DNA from 3 places in the Arthrobacter sp. GW822-FHT05G07 genome. Region 1 is predicted to be linked to each of the others. Evidence: riboswitches for the same ligand, from Rfam matches in the RefSeq annotation. Region 1 holds a riboswitch; each other region holds the start of a gene.
The links. A riboswitch is a leader RNA that binds a small molecule or an ion and turns the genes downstream of it on or off. The one in region 1 is predicted to bind S-adenosylmethionine.

Region 1 (5,687 bases):
CCAGGACATCTGGCAGCGCGTCTTCACCGCCAAGACCCCCACGGTTGCCCGTTGGGGCGGCGCTACCGCTGGCGTCTACTGCATCCTTTACGGCTTCGCCGGTGCCCTGATCGGCATGGCGGCCAGCGTGGCCCTCTCCGGTGTGGAGATCGCTGCCAAGGATGACGTCTATGCCGAAGTGGCTACCCGACTCCTGCCCATCGGCATCGGTGGCCTGGTACTCGCTGCAGCTGTCGCCGCCATGATGTCCACGGCTTCCGGCGCACTGATCGCTGCCGCCACCGTCGCCCGCGCCGACGTCATGCCCTTCGTTGCCAGCTGGTTCGGCAAGAAGGTGGACACGTCCGACTCCGACAACCCTGAGCACGACGTCAAGGCCAACCGCTACTGGGTCCTCGGACTGGGAATCGTGGCCATCATCATCGCCATCTCCACCAAGGACGTTGTGGCCGCTCTGACCATCGCCTACGACATCCTGGTGGGCGGCCTGCTGGTAGCCATCATCGGTGGCTTGGTGTGGAAGCGCGGAACGGGCATCGCGGCAGCATGGTCCATGGCGGCCGGTTCAGTGATAACCCTGGGCACCATGATCATCCTCGAGATCAACGCCGAAGTTCCTCTTGACGGCATCTACGCCAACGAGCCCATCTACTTCGGTTTGATCGCCTCGGCTGCGGTGTACGTAGTGGTCTCGCTGCTGAGCAAGCCCACCGATCCGGCCGTCATGAAGGCGTGGACGGACCGTGTGGCCGGCACCCGCGTGGCAGAGGAAGAGCTCACCACGCCGGCTTCCTAGGCAGGCACAAAGAAACAAACAAAGTTCGACGGCGGCGCCTCCCCTTTTCGGGGCGGCGCCGCCGTTGCGTTATGCCCCCACCCTTGGAAGGCCCGCTCTACACGCAAAGACCACCCCAAAGCGCGCAGAGTAGGCCCCACAACACACACCCACCCCTTGGAAGGCCCGCTCTACACGCAAAGACCACCCCAAAGCGCGCAAAGCAGGCCCCACAACGCACGCCCACCCCTTGGTAGGCCCGCTCTACACAACAAAACCACCCCAAAGCGCGCAAAGCAGGCCCCACAACAAAGCAGGCCCACCCCTTGGAAGGCCCGCTCTACACGCAAAGACCACCCCAGAGCGCGCAAAGCAGGCCCCACAACAAACCAGGCCCCGCAACGCACGCCCACCCCTTGGAAGGCCCGCTCTACACGCAAAGACCACCCCAAAGTGCGCAAAGCAGGCCGCAGAACGGGCCTCGCAACGGGTCGTCCGGGCAGCCATGGGATAGGGTGGTCCCAGCTTCAAGAGATGTGGTGCCAAGCTCCGACTGGCCACACACCAACCCCATGTTCACGGGTGGTTCGGATGAGGAAGCGGCCCGTCCCGGACCAGAGACAACCGAGCGGGCAAGAGCACTCTCCCAAGGAGCAGTCCCTTGCCGTACCAAGGCGATACCACCCCGGCAGCAAGCACCCCAAAAACACCCAGCATCCTGGAAGCACCAGGAACCCCGGCGAAAACGCCCACGGTCCCGGTGATTCCCGCCGTCGACCTCTTCCTTGGCACGGTGACCATCACGACAAAGGCCCGGACAGGGAAGTTCGCATATCCCGAGCCGCAGCTGATCGCGCAAGCATTGGCCAAAGCCATACTGCCGACGCGCTGGTGTGAGGCGTCAAGGACGCTGACGGTGACTGTTGCGGCCGTCGGGAAGCGGGCGGGCCTCCAACGTCACTTCACACTGAGCCGCGACCATCCATCCTAGATTTCCTCATCCTCGTCGCGGAATTCTTCGGTTTCGTCGAGGGGGACCACACGTTCGTCGTCCTCGGGGGCGTCCACTTCCTCAACCCAGGGCTCATCCACTTCCTGGTCTTCGGCGTAGTCGTAGGCCGGGTCGGACTCAATGGTTGTCCGCTCCGGGTAGTTGGCGTGTGATTCGGTGGTGTTCATGGTGCAACCTCCGTCTCGTGGGCCGGTTCTGCCGGGCCGGTTCGGCCCGTTGACCCGAATGCAGAATCCAGTGGCGGGAGGGCCCCGTCCCTGTCCTTCCATCTGAGCACCGGCACGGGCAAGGGTCAAGGAAATTACGGTGCACCGAACATTCCTGTTGAGGAATACCAGCCAAAAATCCGCGCGGATAAGCGGTAGTGTGGGGCGTGCAATGGGGCCGCAACTACCCCACCCAGCACAGGAGACAAAGTGCAGATGCACCAGGAATCCCACAGTTCGTCGAGCCCTGCTCCGGACCCCACCCCCGGCTCAGCAGCCCCCGAATCAGCAGCCGTGCCTCCCTCGCACGCGGACATCCGCCGGTGGCGCCAGTACCTGGCCGATGAGCGTGCCGAGGCCGCCGTCTACCGGGAGCTTGCCCAGCGGCGCGACGGCGAAGAACGCCAAATCCTGCTCGCTTTGGCCGAGGCCGAAGGCAGGCACGAGGCCCATTGGCTCAAGCTCCTTGGCGAGCACGCCGGAATGCCCAAGGCAGCGTCCAGCCGCAGCCGGTTCCTGGGCTTCCTGGCCCGTAACTTCGGCTCCGTGTTTGTGCTCGCCCTTGCGCAGCGCGCTGAAGGCCGCTCCCCGTACGGAACCGAACCTGCCGCGACGCCTGCCATGGTGGCAGATGAACAAATCCACGAAGAAGTAGTCCGGGGCCTTGCCACGCGTGGTCGCAACAGGCTCTCCGGAACCTTCCGCGCCGCCGTTTTTGGCGCCAACGACGGCCTGGTCAGCAACCTTTCCCTGGTCATGGGCATGGCCGCAACCGGAGTGCCCAGCCCCGTGGTGCTCATGAGTGGCGTGGCGGGTCTCCTGGCCGGTGCGCTGTCCATGGGTGCGGGCGAATACGTCTCAGTCCGCTCACAGCGGGAACTCCTTAATGCCACTTTGCCCACGCAGGCCACTCTGACCGCGGCGCCGTCGTTGGACATCGAGCACAACGAACTGGTCCTGGTGTACTTGGCCCGGGGCATGACGCGCGAAGCCGCGGAGCACCGCGCTGCCGAGCGCATGGGACTGTTCAGCTGCGACTGCGACCCAAGCCTCTCCTTGCAGCCGGAGAAGCCACCCATTGACGACCACGAGTCCGTGGGTTCGGCATGGGGCGCTGCGATGTCCAGCTTCTGCTTCTTCGCCTCGGGCGCCATCGTGCCCATCCTCCCGTTCATTTTCGGCATGACGGGCATCGCCGCCTTGCTGGTGGCCGGCGTTCTGGTGGGCATCGCGCTCCTGGCGACTGGCGCCGTCGTCGGGTTGTTGTCCGGAACCTCGCCGCTGAGCCGCGGGCTGCGGCAGCTTGCCATTGGCCTGGGAGCGGCGGCGGCCACGTACGGGCTGGGTCTGGCGTTCGGCGCGGCTATCGTCTAAGTTTGGACGGCTCGGTCCGGAGACCGTAATGTTGGTTCGTCCTCCGCGCTGCCCCGCGTGACCAGGGCATCAGGAATGGAGAACCGTGGACCCGGAGCGGGAAGCAGCGCGTGCGCCCAGGCACCGACGCACTGGAACAGCCGTGCGTATTCTCCGCGGCGTCCTCATGGCCGTCATTGCCGCCGTCGTCGCCGTGCTGGTGAGCGGATTCCTTCAGGGCGACCCTCGCATCACCGCACTGTTCCCGGGCGTCAGCGTTCCGGGTTCACCGCAGGACGGGCCGGGCGAAGCGGAACCGGCACGCGCCCCTGACGCACCGCCGCCCGGACGTGAGGAAGCGGACGCCCCGCTGGCCTCCCCTTCGGCGCCAGGAACCACTAACGATTCGTACAAGTTTTTGGCCACCAACGACGACGGCACTCCGGTGGGCTATTCGCCCTGCCGTCCGCTTCATTACGTCGTGAACAACGCGTCCGCACCTGCCGGCTCCGATGACCTGCTGGCCACCGCTTTGGCGAATATATCCGCTGCGTCCGGCATCCAGTTCGTCAACGATGGCACCACGGACGAGGTGCCGGTAGACCGGCGCGAGCCCTACCAGCCGTCCAAATACGGTGACCGGTGGGCTCCCTTGCTGATTTCGTGGACCACACCCGTGGAGGCACCGGCCCTGGCCGACAACGTCATCGGGACCGGAGGCAGCACCATGTACTCCCTCAACAAGGGCCCCAAAAGCTACATCACCGGGAGCTTGGAGCTGGACACTCCGCAGGTAACGGAACTGCTGGCCAGTCCCGGCGGGGCCGACTACGTCCTGGCAGTCATGCAACACGAGTTGGGCCATGTGATGGGCTTGGACCACGTGGATGATCCGATCCAACTCATGTACCCGGAGATCGGCGCACCCGACGGACTCGCGGCGGGCGACCTGAACGGCCTGTACCTTCTTGCCTCGGCGCCCTGCCGCAAGGACATCTAAGCGCCTTCGCACGCCAAGCACTCGCGGCATGGACTCCCGGCGGGGTGGGACTTATGCTGGCGAATACGGCCGACGGCGGCGCCCCACCTTCCGTCGCGGCCTCCACGTCAGGGGGTTCCATGGAACCTTATGGGTCGCCCAAGTGGCCGGACCACGATCCCCCTCGTCCGAGTTACCTTCCGCATACCCCGCGCCCACCGGAGCCTCCCCCGGGCAGGCCGCCGATCAAGCACAGCAGCATCGCGGCCATCCTGTTCCTTTTCGGCGTCCTCGGTCTGGTGTGCGCAGGAGCCTATTTCAGCGGCGAACTCCAGCACCTCCTCTACGGATCGTCCGCCACACAGAGCCAGGCACCCCGGCCCGGGCTCGTACCGTTCGGCCAACGCCAGGACCCGATCCCGGGACTCGAGGAAGCCGACGCGCCGCTCGGCACGCCGGGACCACTGGGCCGCACCAGTTCCTCGTACAAGTTCCTGGCCGTCAAGGAAGACGGAACCCCGCTGGCCTACTCTCCCTGCAGGCCCATCCACTACGTGGTCAACTCGGACCTTGCCCCGCCGTCCTGGCAGCCATTGGTGGAGGAAGCCGTGAGACAGGCCAGCGAAGCCACGGGATTGAAGTTCATCTATGACGGACCCAGTTCCGAAGTTCCCTCCCCCACCAGGCCCGGATACCAGCCCGAAAGGTACGGGGACCGCTGGGCGCCCGTGCTTATTGCCTGGAGCACACCGGAGCAGGTTCCGCGTCTGACCGGGCAGACCGTGGGCCTTGGTGGCAGCTCCTCCATTGGCCTCAGCAACGGTTACAAGGCCTATGTGACAGGCACCGTGTCCTTGGATGCGCCACAATTCGCGGAGATCGTGGACGCCCCCAGCGGAGAGGAGATCGGCGTGGCTGTGATCATGCATGAGCTGGGACATCTCCTGGGCCTGGACCACGTGGACGATCCCCGGCAACTCATGTTCGACCAAGCGTCCTGGGTCCGCGGATTCGCTGCCGGCGACCGGACAGGGCTCGCCCAGCTGGGCACGGGTCCTTGCAGCAAGGATTTCTAAGGGGCTAGCCGGCCACCACTTACCCGGCTACCACCGCGAGCGCATCCTCCACGGTGTCCACCAGGAAGATCTTGTCCGCCATGGGCTTCCCCGCGGCAAGGCTCTGCAACATGGGCCAGGCAGGGAAAGTCCGTTCCCAGTGTTCGCGCCCTACCAATACCATGGGCGTGACGGTCTCCGGGGCTCCGTAGTAGTTCTCGCACGCGTCCTGGAAAATTTCCTGCACCGTTCCGGCCGCGCCCGGGAGGAACACAATGCCGCCGTCGCAGAGCTCCAGCAGGATGGC
Region 2 (5,687 bases), on a different contig from region 1:
TGTCCACGCGGTCTTTGATCAGTTCCTGGGCTTCCGCTTCCAAAGGAAGATCCAGGGCATCGTCCGGCGAGGGGTAGGGGATGGCACCCTGGCCGCTGCGGATACCGTAAACCCACTGGGCGTAGCCGCGGGCGAGTCGCTGTGCTTGGTGTTCGTCCGGGGCCACCAACACGTCTGCCGAGACGATCACGTGCGGTTCCTGCAAGGTATCGGACGGTTCGAAGTGTGCGCGGTACTCGGCGATGGAGTCCAGCACGCCCGCGGGTGCAACGTGGTAGTTCGCACCGAAGGGAAGGCCCAGTTTTCCCGCTAGCCGTGCGCTTGGCCCGGCTGTTGAGCCGTGGACCCAGAACTGCGGCGCCTGTCCCAGAGCCGGGGTAGCCGTGACTTCCTCGCCGTGCTTCGTTCGGTAGTCGCCGGTGAAGAACCCGATGATGTCCTGGACGTCGTTCTCGAAGTTGTCCGTATCCCCGGGGAAGCGGCCCAGCAGTTCACCCTGCAACCGGAACTTCCTGGGCAGGACAGCGCCGAAGATGGGTCGTGGTGAAGGGATCAGCAAACCGTCAACCACGCGATCGCTGACGGCTTCCGCAGCGGGAACCACTCCGGGTGCCGGTTCGCTGGGCGACTTGGGCGGACCTGAGCGACCAAAGCCCAGGTCCAGGCGGTCAGGGAATACTGCCGCGAGCGTTCCGATGCTCTCTGCGATCTGAAGCGGCCTGTAGTTCCCCAGTAGCGTGGCCGCGGTCCCTACACGGATGGTCTTGGTGGCCGATGCCACCAAACCGGCAAGGATGTGCGGAGCAGAGCCAGCAACGCCGGTATTGAGGTGGTGCTCGGCCAACCAGTAGCGCGAGTAGCCGGAAGCCTCGGCAGCAGCCGCGAGGTCAAGCGTGCTGCGCAGTGCCTCGCCGGGGGTCTGCCCGGCCGACACCGGGCTGAGGTCAAGGACGGACAGGGGAGTAACTGAAGGCTTCGGCATGGCACGACACTACGGAGCCCGGCGCAGAGCCCAAAGCCGATCCGTCACCCCGCTCAACCGGACTAAATCCAGCGAAATCCGGCGAAACGGACCGTCACAAGAGCGCCTTCTCCGGCCCGAAAATGACGAATCTGGCAGCCCGTTGACGCGGTATTTCCCGCCTTGACGCCGCAAGTCCAGCGGTTTGTACATTCCTTGGACAGCCTCCTAGATTCAAGTCCAGGTCAAGAGTCAGCATGCCAAGGACCGGCTCGTGCTGCGGCAACCCTCAGGCATTAAGTGGCGGGGTGCTCCGGAAACAGACCAGGCCGCACATGCGGCAAGTGAATGTCGTCCCGGCCGCCGCGCGGCTCTGAAAGAGAGAATCATGCCTTCCACTCCTGTACCTGAATTCCGCTCCCGCGTCATCGCATTGGAGCTCGACGGCGATGGCGCCCACCCAGCGTCGTGGCGCAAGGCCCACCATGATCCGCAGGCACTATTGGGGGGCCCACGGATCCGTGAAACTGTCCAAGCAGCGGACATCGCCGGTTTCCATGTGGCAACGTTCAAGGACACCCGCGTTGTGGATCCTGGAAGCACCGGGATTGCGGGCCGTTTGGACGCGATCCAGCGGGCGGCCTTTGCAGCAGCGATCACCCGGTCCATCGGTCTTGTCCCTGAGGCCGGAACGCTCTTCACCGAACCGTTCCATGTGGCTACGCAGTTGGCCAGCCTGGACTACTCCTCGCTGGGCAGGGCAGGGTGGCTGGTCAACGCGGACAACCTTGAAGAGGAAGCCCGATCGGTGGGCCGAGCACCGTTGCCTGCAGGAGAAAACACCAGCGAAGCCGCAGACGCCGTGCAGGCGAGCCGCCGGCTGTGGGACTCCTGGGAAGACGACGCGGTGATCCGTGACGTCTCCACCGGCCGCTACATTGACCGGGACAAGCTGCACCACGCCGACTTCGAAGGTGAACGCTTCTCCGTCAAGGGACCGTCCATCATCCCGCGCCCCTTGCAAGGCCAGGTGGTGGTGTTCGCGCCCGCTGAGCTGCTTCCCGCCGTCGAAGCTGACGTTGCCCTGATCACCGCGGAAACCCCGGACGCCCTCGCAAAGGCAGCCCAAGCGGCAGCCACGGCCGGCGCTCCACGGACACTCGTGGAGCTGGACGTCATCCTCGATTCCCGTGGACAAGCCGCGGAGGACCGCCTGGCCGAGCTGGACTCGTACGAAGAGTGGACGGGCGGTGCCCGCTACGTGGGCAGCGCGGAAGGGCTGGTGGAATTGCTCACCACGCTGTTCGCAGCAGCCGACGGCGTCCGCCTCAAGCCAGCGGTACTGGACGTGGACCTCCCCGAACTGGCCAACAAGGTCCTGCCCGAACTGCGCCGCACCGGGCTGGTGGTACCGCCGGCCCCGGGACGCACGTTGCGGGAAACCTTCGGACTTCCCCGTCCCGCGAACCGCTTCGCCGCGGCCTGACCATCGCCCGCCGCCAAGAGCCCACGAGCCAGACATAGAGAGCAGAACCATGACCCATCATCACCGCATCGCAGGCAACGGCCAGATCCAGTTCGGTGTCTTCTTCCAAGGCGTTAACCACACCACCGTATGGAAGGACGCGCAGAGCGGCTCGCAAACTGACTTCGAATCATTCCGCCGGGTAGCCCAGACAGCTGAACGCGGCCTCTTCTCCGCCTTCTTCCTCGGAGAGGGACTGCGCCTTAGGGAACACCTGGGCCGGATCCACGATCTCGACGTCGTCGGCCGTCCCGACGCCCAGACCGCACTCGCCGCGCTCGCAGCCGTCACCACCAGCATCGGTCTGGTGGCCACGCAAAACACCACATACAACGATCCCGCGGACCTTGCCCACCGCTTGGCCAGCCTGGACCTACTGTCCGGCGGCCGTGCGGCATGGAACATCGTCACTACGGACAACGCATGGACCGGTGCCAACTTCAGGCGCGGCGGGTTTCTCCAGCACGAGGACCGCTACACCCGGGCCGAAGCGTTCGTTCAGACGGCCAAGGCTATTTGGGATTCCTGGGCCGACGGTGCAATCGCCGGGTCCCGGAATGATCCGCGCTGGCTCCGCGAGGACGCCATCAGCACGGTCAAGCGCCACGACGAGAGTTTCGACGTCGAAATCACCGGGCGCTTGCCGCGTTCCAGCCAGCAGCACCCGGTCCTGTTCCAGGCAGGCGACTCACCGGACGGCCGCGACTTCGCTGTTCGAAACGCCGATGTGATCTTCTCTGCGCACCCGGAACTGGAAGACGCCAAGGAATTCCGGGACGACATCGTGGCCCGCACCCTCAAGGCCGGCCGCCCGGCGGATGACGTGAAGATCTTTCCGGGCCAGGAGTTTATCCTCGGTGCCACAGCGGCAGAAGCTGAGGAGAAACACCAGTGGGTCCGGTCCCTGCAGGTGGGCCCTGAGACGGCCATCGCCTACTTGGAACAGTTCTGGGGACGAACCCTGACCGAATACGACCCCGACGGTCCGCTGCCGGACATCGACCCGATTGTGGACGTCACCAACCCCACCCGCGGCAACGCCTTCCACGGGAAGAGCGCCAAGGACCTCGCTGCCCAGTGGCGAGCTGACGCCAAGGAAAACGGCCAGTCGATCCGCCAGTTCGTCGCTGCCCGCTCCCGGCTCAATGGCCGTGGCCTGGTGGGATCCTACGACGATATTGCGGACAAACTCGCCGAATACGCCCACGCCGGCGCCGTTGACGGCTTCAACATCACTCCGTGGATCGTTCCGGGCGGCCTGGACGACATCGTCAACGAACTGGTTCCGCGGCTGCAGGACCGCGGCGTCTACCGCACCGAATACGAAGGCACCAACCTCCGCGAAAACCTCGGCCTCCGCGCCCCGCTGACCCGCCGCGGATCACTCACCAGCACCCAACTCACTGAAAGCGAAGAAGTCGCATGAGCGTCCCCAACCATCCCGCAGACCGCAAGCTGCGGAAACCTGCCGCCGTCGTCTCCGTCCTGGGAGCCGTTGCGCTCCTCGCCTCAGCTTGCGCCGGAGGGGCCGACGCCGGCACTCAGCAAAGTGCCGACGCCACGCCGGTCTCGGGTGGCAACCTGAACTTCGCCGTGTCCGTGGACCGTGGCTGCATCGACCCGCAGCAGGTGGGAAACAACGATGCGATCGCGATTGCCCGCCAGACGGTGGCCTCGTTGACGTCGCAGGATCCGAAGACGGGCGAGATCGTCCCGTGGCTTGCGGAGAAGTTCGAAACCAACACCAATGCCACGAGCTTCACGTTCACACTCCGCAGCGGTGCGACCTTCGCCGACGGGACCGCGATTGATGCTGCCTCGGTGAAGACCAACTTCGAGGCCATCAAGGCACTCGGTGCCAAAGCAACACTTGGGTCCACGTACCTGAGCGACGTCAGCGCCATCACCGTGAAGGACCCGCAGACCGTGGTGGTGGACTTCTCCAAGCCGAACGCGCAGTTCCTCCAAGCGACGTCCACGTTCACGCTCGGCCTGTTGTCCCCGGCGTCTGCCACTCTCTCCGAGGCGGACCGTTGCGCCGGAAAGTTCTCCGGCTCCGGCCCGTTCAGCGTAAAGAGCTACACCGTGGACAAGGAAGCCGTCTTGGAACGCAGGGCCGGCTACAACTGGCCCGCCGCCACCAACAGCAACAAGGGCGAGGCGTATCTGGACACTGTGACCTTCAAGATCATTCCGGAGGCGGGAAACCGCACGGGCAGCCTGCAGTCCGGGCAGATAGACGCCACGGCAGCGATCTCCGCAGCTGACATCACCCTGTTCAACGGCAACGGCTTCTGGAACGAAACCCGCGCCAACCCGGGTGTCGTCTACAACCTGTACGCCAACCAGTCCACCCCGAAGCTCAAGGAAACGGCTGTTCGCCAAGCCATTTCCAAGGCCATCAACCGGGAGGAAATCACCAAGACCTTGCTGACGGAAGCGGACCAGCCGGCTAAGGGTGTTCTCTCCCACACAACGCCGTACTTCAAGGATTACAGCGAGCTGCTCAAGCACGATCCTGTCGGCGCCAAGAAGCTCCTGGACGATGCCGGCTGGAAAGAGGGCGCAGAGGGCATCCGCGAAAAGAACGGTGAAAAGCTTTCCTTCAAGGTCACCTACTGGCAGTCGCCCAAGGAAGTCCTGGAACTCGTCCAGCAGCAGCTCAAAGTGATTGGCGTGGACCTGCAGCTGAAGTTCACCACCATCGCGGACGTTACGGCTGCCCAGGCCGACAAGAGCTATGACTTCTCCTACGGCAACCTGACCCGCAGCGACCCGGATGTCCTTCGGACGGTGTTTGCCTCCACCACAGCCCGTGGCGGAAGCAACTTGCGCGAGAAGCTGCCCGTGGACGACGTCCTGGGCGAGCAGGCCGCGGCGCTGGACAAGGACGCACGCCAGAAGCTGGTGGACCAAGCACAGGAAATCCTGATCAAGGACGCCCACTCCATCCCGCTGTATGAACTGTCCACCACCATCTCCGCCAGCGAGCACGTCAAGGGCCTCACCTTTGAAGCCTCCAGCCGCCTGGACTTCTACGACGCCTGGCTGAGCAAGTAGGAATCCCATGATCCGCTACATCGGCCAACGGTTGCTGCAGGGCGCCTTCGTCCTCTGGGCCGCCTACACAGTGTCCTTCCTCATCCTGTACTTGCTGCCCGGCGACGCCGTGAGCATCATGGCCAGCGGCGACGAACAGAA
Region 3 (5,687 bases), 440 kb from region 1:
GGGATCCGGTAGTCCGGCACACGGTTGTAGATGGACGTGTCGGCATTCGCGGCTGACTGGCCGTGCCGGATCATGAAGATTCTCTCAGGGGCACCCATCCCACCAAGCATAGGTGGCCGCCATGCGTGGTCCGGCGAGGTGTGCGCTTCCCGGCAAAGTGGCAGGTAGTGAGGGCAAGATAGGTACATGTTCCTTGCTTCCCGCCGCCGGCTGCGCGCCGAAGTACTTATTGTGCTGGGCCTGTCCTTGGGCCAGTCAGCCGTCTACTCCGTAGTGCAGCTCTTGGACAAGATGACGCGTGCTCCCTTGGCTGATGCCACATCAACCTTGAACAGGTCCCAAAGCGCTCGCGAGTACTTCGATCTCACATACCAGTTGCTGGATATTGTGTTCGCACTGGTGCCCGTGGCCCTGGTGTTCTACTTCCTGTCCACGTATGCCCCCGGAGGTCGGGAAGGCGGGGGCGCTTCGGCGTTCGCCCGGCTTGGGTTCAACTTCGCCCGGCCCGGTAAGGACCTACTGCAAGGCGTGGGACTGGCTGCAGCGATTGGCATTCCCTCGCTCGGCTTGTACGCGGCCGGTCGGGCGCTGGGAATTACAACAGCCATTGTGCCCAGCGGCCTGGATGCCTACTGGTGGACCGTGCCCGTACTGATTCTCTCGGCCATGCGCCACGCGGTCGTGGAAGAAGTGATCGTGGTGGGGTACCTCATGGACCGCTTCGGTAAGTTCGGGTGGAGCATGCCGGTGGCCATTGTGGTCAGTGCCGTGCTGCGGGGGAGCTACCACCTGTACCAGGGCTTTGGGCCGTTCATCGGGAATGTGGTCATGGGCCTGGTGTTCGCATGGATTTATACAAAGACCAAGCGGGTCATGCCCTTGGTGATTGCCCACGCATTGCTGGACATCGTGGCGTTTGTTGGATTCAGCCTGTTCGGCAAGGCAATGGGCCTCGGCTGATGGCGTTAAAAATATTCGGCCGCCATCGGTGGGTGACGTCATTGGCACCCGCTGATGGCGGCCGAAGTTCAACCCGGACATGATGGACCGGGGCCGGGACAAGCCCGGATGGATGGAGCGGTCAGATGGTGACGGCTCCGGTAGCGGTTTCGAAAGTGACAGCCAGGATGCCGGGGGTGCCGTGCGGTGCCATCCACTGGACTGCGACATCCTCAAGCGGCTTTTCCACCGGCTCGCCCAACCACTCGGTGACGCGTTCAGCCGAGCCCGCAATGGTGAGGCTGGACATCTTGACGTCGCTTTCGTAGATCCTGGACGGGTGCAGTGAGGGGTCGCCCTCCCACTTGAGCAGGTACGGTACCTGGGGATCGGCGATCAGGCCGAGGATTCCGATTTGCTGCCACACCAATTCGCGGCCGTCAGGGAACTTGCGGTTGCCCGGAACAGCGGAGCGGCCAAGGCGGTCTTCGAAGGGGGCGAGGTCGTCAACGGCGACGCACCAGCCCATCCATCCGCCCCCTGCAGCCGAACGGGCGCGGACGGCCTGGCCAAAGGGTGCTTTGTCGGAAGCGGGGTGGTCCAGGACCTCCACCACTTCCAGGTACTTGTTATCCGCAAGGGGAATGATCATGTTCCGGGTACCGAAGCGCGGGTGCACTCCGCCCCGGACAGCGTCCACTCCCAATGCCGCGGAAATTCGTTCGGTAGTGGCCAAAAGGCCATCTCGTTCACAGGCGTAAGAGACGTGATCCATGCGCATGGCTTCATCTTGGCACTTTGTGATCAGGGTCTCAGCTAAGTCAAGCCTAACTAAGGTGGGATGTACGTAACTTTCGCTATGAGCGTCATGGAAGGACGCTAAGAGACCTGTAGATTCCACCGGCGTCATAAAGCTGTCTTAGCTTCCGGACAGTTCCTAGACTGGCCCCAGCTCACACCGCACCACATTGCCTGCCAAACCCATGCGTTACGAACAGGAGAACCCGATGTCCCAAGGATGGTCTTTCGAAACCCGCCAGATCCATGCAGGCCAGGAGCCTGACGCCGCCACCGGAGCTCGCTCGCTTCCGATCTACCAGACCACGTCCTTCGTGTTCCCCAGTGCCGAGAGTGCTGCCAACCGCTTCGCGTTGGCGGAGCTTGCACCCATCTACACCCGGATCGGCAACCCGACGCAGGATGTTGTGGAGCAGCGGGTCGCGAGCCTTGAAGGTGGCCTAGGGGCACTTCTGCTCAGCTCCGGACAGGCCGCGGAGACGTTCGCCATCCTGAACATCGCTGAGGCCGGGGACCACATCGTGGCGAGCCCCAGCCTGTACGGCGGCACGTACAACCTGCTGGCGCACACGCTGAAGAAGTTCGGAATTGCGGTCACCTTCGTGGAGGACCCCGACAATCTGGAGCAGTGGCGTGACGCCGTCCAGCCGAACACCAAGCTGTTCTTCGGCGAGGTTGTGTCCAACCCCCGCCAGGACGTGCTGGACATTGAGGGCATCGCCCGCACCGCTCACGAGGCCGGTGTGCCCCTGATCGTCGACAACACCCTGTCAACGCCCTACCTTATTCGTCCCATCGAGTGGGGCGCGGACATCGTGGTTCACTCGGCCACCAAATACCTGGGTGGTCACGGTTCAGCAATCGCCGGTGTGATTGTGGACTCCGGCAACTTCGACTTCGGCAAGGACCCGGAGCGCTTCCCTGGGTTCAATACCCCGGACCCCAGCTACAACGGACTGGTCTATGCCCGGGATCTCGGCAAGGACGGCGCCCTGGGCGCCAACCTCTCCTACATCCTCAAGGCCCGCGTCCAGTTGCTTCGCGATCTCGGCTCCGCCGTGTCTCCGTTCAACGCCTTCCTCATTGCCCAGGGTTTGGAGACCTTGAGCCTGCGCGTGGAGCGTCACGTTGCCAACGCCACCAAGGTGGCCGAATGGCTGGAAAGCCACGACGACGTCGAGTCGGTCGCCTATGCGGGCCTGCCATCCAGCCCGTGGTACAGCCGGGGCCGGAAATACGGCCCCAAGGGCACGGGCGCCATTGTTGCCTTCAACATCAAGGGCGGCGTAGAAGCGGGCAAGCGCTTTGTGGACGGACTGGAGCTGCACTCGCACGTTGCCAACATCGGTGACGTCCGCTCGCTGGTCATCCACCCGGCGTCCACTACGCACAGTCAGTTGACGGTGGAGCAGCAGGTGGCTGCAGGCGTCAACCCCGGCCTGGTGCGGTTGTCCGTGGGCATCGAGAACGTGGATGACATCATCGCCGACCTCGAAGCCGGCTTCCGGGCTGCCAAGGGCGCCTAACGCTGCGGTTCAAAGTCTCAGCCCGACTGCCGCCCGCGTCGACGATTATTCGCCGGGCGGCAGTTCAGGGTGCTCATTCGTGAACGAAGGCACCCCAAACCGTCACACTGTTGTCACATTCTTCGCCAGAACCGCCCTGTATTTCCTAGACTCTTCGTATTAGGTCATGAGTGCCAGCACACAGCCCCGGCTTGCTGGCCGGCAACCCTCCTCCGCGGTGGGGTGCCCCGGGTGAAGACCTGGCCTGTTCGCACGCAAGGCGACGGGCAAGCGCGAGGTTAAGGTGTCAAAGGAATGACCATTACTGCTACAGCCCTTCCAAAATCCGGAGAAGAAGACGGAATCGTCAAGTACGCCGGCATAGGGCCGCTGGAACTTGAAGCCGGCGGATTCCTTCCCGACGTTGTCCTTGCGTACGAGACCTGGGGGCAGCTGAACTCCGACGCATCCAATGCCGTACTCGTCCAGCACGCGCTCACGGGCAGTACACACGTAGCCCGCGGCGCCACGGATGAAGAAGGCTGGTGGGAGCAACTTGTTGGACCAGGTGCCACCATCGACACCAACAAGTTCTTCGTCATCTCCATCAACATCGTGGGCGGCTGTTACGGCAGCACCGGCCCATCATCAGCAGCACCCGATGGCAAGCCCTGGGGTTCTCGTTTCCCGTTGGTCACTCTGCGCGACAGCACGGTGGCTGAGTCACGCCTTGCCGATGCTTTGGGCATCGACTCCTGGCACGCCGTGTTGGGTGGGTCGATGGGCGGCGCCCGTGCGCTCGAGTGGGCCGTGACGTTCCCCGAGCGGGTGGAGCGCTGCGCCGTGATCTCGGTGGGCGCCTACAGCACGGCCGAGCAGATTGCCTTCGCGCAGGCCCAAACCCTGGCCATCCGGCAGGACCCGAACTTCAATCACGGCGACTACTACGGTGGTACCGCGCCTGAGCATGGTTTGGCGTTGGCCCGACGTATCGCCCACATCACTTACCGCTCAGCGTTGGAGTTGGACTTCCGCTTCGGCCGGCAAGCCCAGCACCAGGAGACGCCGCTGACAGCTGCTGTGCTGGGGGAGCGCGGGCGCTACCAAGTGGAAAGCTACCTGGACCACCAGGGGACAAAGCTGGTCCGCCGTTTCGATGCCAACAGCTACATCGCCATTACCGAGGCCTTGATGTCCCATGACGTCACTCGTGGTCGCGGCACGTTGGAAGCGGCATTGTCGCGCACCAAGGCTGAGTTCTTTGTGGCGGCCGTGGACAGCGACAGGCTCTACTTCCCGGCACAGTCGCGGGAACTCGCCGCGGCACTCCCGGGAGACGTATCGGTCCACCTCATTGAGGCGCCGATTGGACACGATGGCTTCCTCACCGAGATCGGCCAGCTCTCGGCGCAGCTCCGCGAAGCCTTCTTCGGCTAAGCCAGGCTCACGTTCAGGGTGGCCTAGCCGTTCATGATGTCGCCGCGCTGCTTCATGTAATCCTCCATGGCGATCTCGCCGTTGCTGAACTTCGCATCCAGCTCGGCCAGCTTGCGCGCACGGTAGCCTTGCGGCTGCGAGCTTCCCGTTGCGGGAAACGGCGTGGGGGACGAAGAGTTCGACGGCGGCCCGGCCTGCGGTGTCTCATCCGCGGGGCGTACGACGATCGGCTCCGACGGGTACCCGGGGTAATTCTGCGGCGGGTACCCCGGGCCCGGCAGATTCTGCGGCGGGTACCCGGGGCCGCGGAACGTGTCATTCTGGATCCGACGCGCCCGGGAGCGGTTGTACATGCGGATGCCGAGTGGAATCAGCCACGAGCAGACGATGATCCAGAAGATCAGATTGTTCACAGTGCAGGCCTCCTAGGTCTCATCCCAGCTTAGTCCTGCCACCTGGACGCGGCCCGTCTCCCGGAACCAGCCCGGCTAATTCACACCAGCGTGGTCTCCATGCCCAAGAACCGGCCGTAACGATCCGCCTCGGCCTCCAAGGCGTCTTGTTCTTCCGCCGTTGCCGGCCGGTTCATTCGGACATCGAGTTCGCAGGTCATGCCGGAGAAACTGTGGCGCCACCATCCGGCCAACCTGCCGTTCAGCAGGACCACGTGCATGGGTCCGTTGTCCTCGGGGAAGTATGGCGCCGTTCCACCAAGGAAGTGCCGGGACTGTGAGTAGCCCATCACGTATTCGTCGTAGCACTGAATGAGGTCCAGGCGGGGGAGCCCGGGGTCCTCCATCGCTGAAGGATCGTCGCCGTTGGTGAGAGCCTCCGCTTCCTCAGAGGCCAGATAGAACTCCAGACCATCGAAGTGAACGGTGCCCAGGCTCCCGGGGGAGATCTCCTCAGACACGCCGATCCCCCGCTTCACGTCTTTCATGGTCAGCCCGGACCACACGGCACAGTCCTTGATCGTGGCGGGTCCCCGGCTGGTGAAGTACCGGAGTG

Region 2: another riboswitch for S-adenosylmethionine. It lies ahead of AC1RJY_RS07525 (LLM class flavin-dependent oxidoreductase); the one in region 1 lies ahead of AC1RJY_RS02165 (hypothetical protein).
Region 3: another riboswitch for S-adenosylmethionine. It lies ahead of metX (homoserine O-acetyltransferase MetX); the one in region 1 lies ahead of AC1RJY_RS02165 (hypothetical protein).

Annotation. Positions count from the first base shown of each region.
Region 1 is NZ_JBXALT010000001.1:490,884-496,570, forward strand. Features, by position in the region: gene AC1RJY_RS02160 (sodium:solute symporter family protein) at 1-796, shown strand, start outside; SAM riboswitch class IV at 1,301-1,420, shown strand; gene AC1RJY_RS02165 (hypothetical protein) at 1,437-1,766, shown strand; gene AC1RJY_RS02170 (hypothetical protein) at 1,763-1,954, opposite strand; gene AC1RJY_RS02175 (VIT1/CCC1 transporter family protein) at 2,210-3,367, shown strand; gene AC1RJY_RS02180 (matrixin family metalloprotease) at 3,510-4,346, shown strand; gene AC1RJY_RS02185 (matrixin family metalloprotease) at 4,400-5,401, shown strand; gene AC1RJY_RS02190 (LOG family protein) at 5,421-5,687, opposite strand, start outside.
Region 2 is NZ_JBXALT010000004.1:54,291-59,977, reverse strand. Features, by position in the region: gene AC1RJY_RS07530 (LLM class flavin-dependent oxidoreductase) at 1-982, opposite strand, end outside; SAM riboswitch class IV at 1,205-1,314, shown strand; gene AC1RJY_RS07525 (LLM class flavin-dependent oxidoreductase) at 1,350-2,447, shown strand; gene AC1RJY_RS07520 (NtaA/DmoA family FMN-dependent monooxygenase) at 2,497-3,912, shown strand; gene AC1RJY_RS07515 (ABC transporter substrate-binding protein) at 3,909-5,546, shown strand; gene AC1RJY_RS07510 (ABC transporter permease) at 5,554-5,687, shown strand, end outside.
Region 3 is NZ_JBXALT010000001.1:49,752-55,438, reverse strand. Features, by position in the region: gene AC1RJY_RS00280 (histidine phosphatase family protein) at 1-98, opposite strand, end outside; gene AC1RJY_RS00275 (CPBP family intramembrane glutamic endopeptidase) at 187-960, shown strand; gene AC1RJY_RS00270 (VOC family protein) at 1,082-1,720, opposite strand; gene AC1RJY_RS00265 (bifunctional o-acetylhomoserine/o-acetylserine sulfhydrylase) at 1,923-3,263, shown strand; SAM riboswitch class IV at 3,426-3,542, shown strand; gene metX (homoserine O-acetyltransferase MetX) at 3,558-4,679, shown strand; gene AC1RJY_RS00255 (hypothetical protein) at 4,703-5,092, opposite strand; gene AC1RJY_RS00250 (winged helix DNA-binding domain-containing protein) at 5,173-5,687, opposite strand, start outside.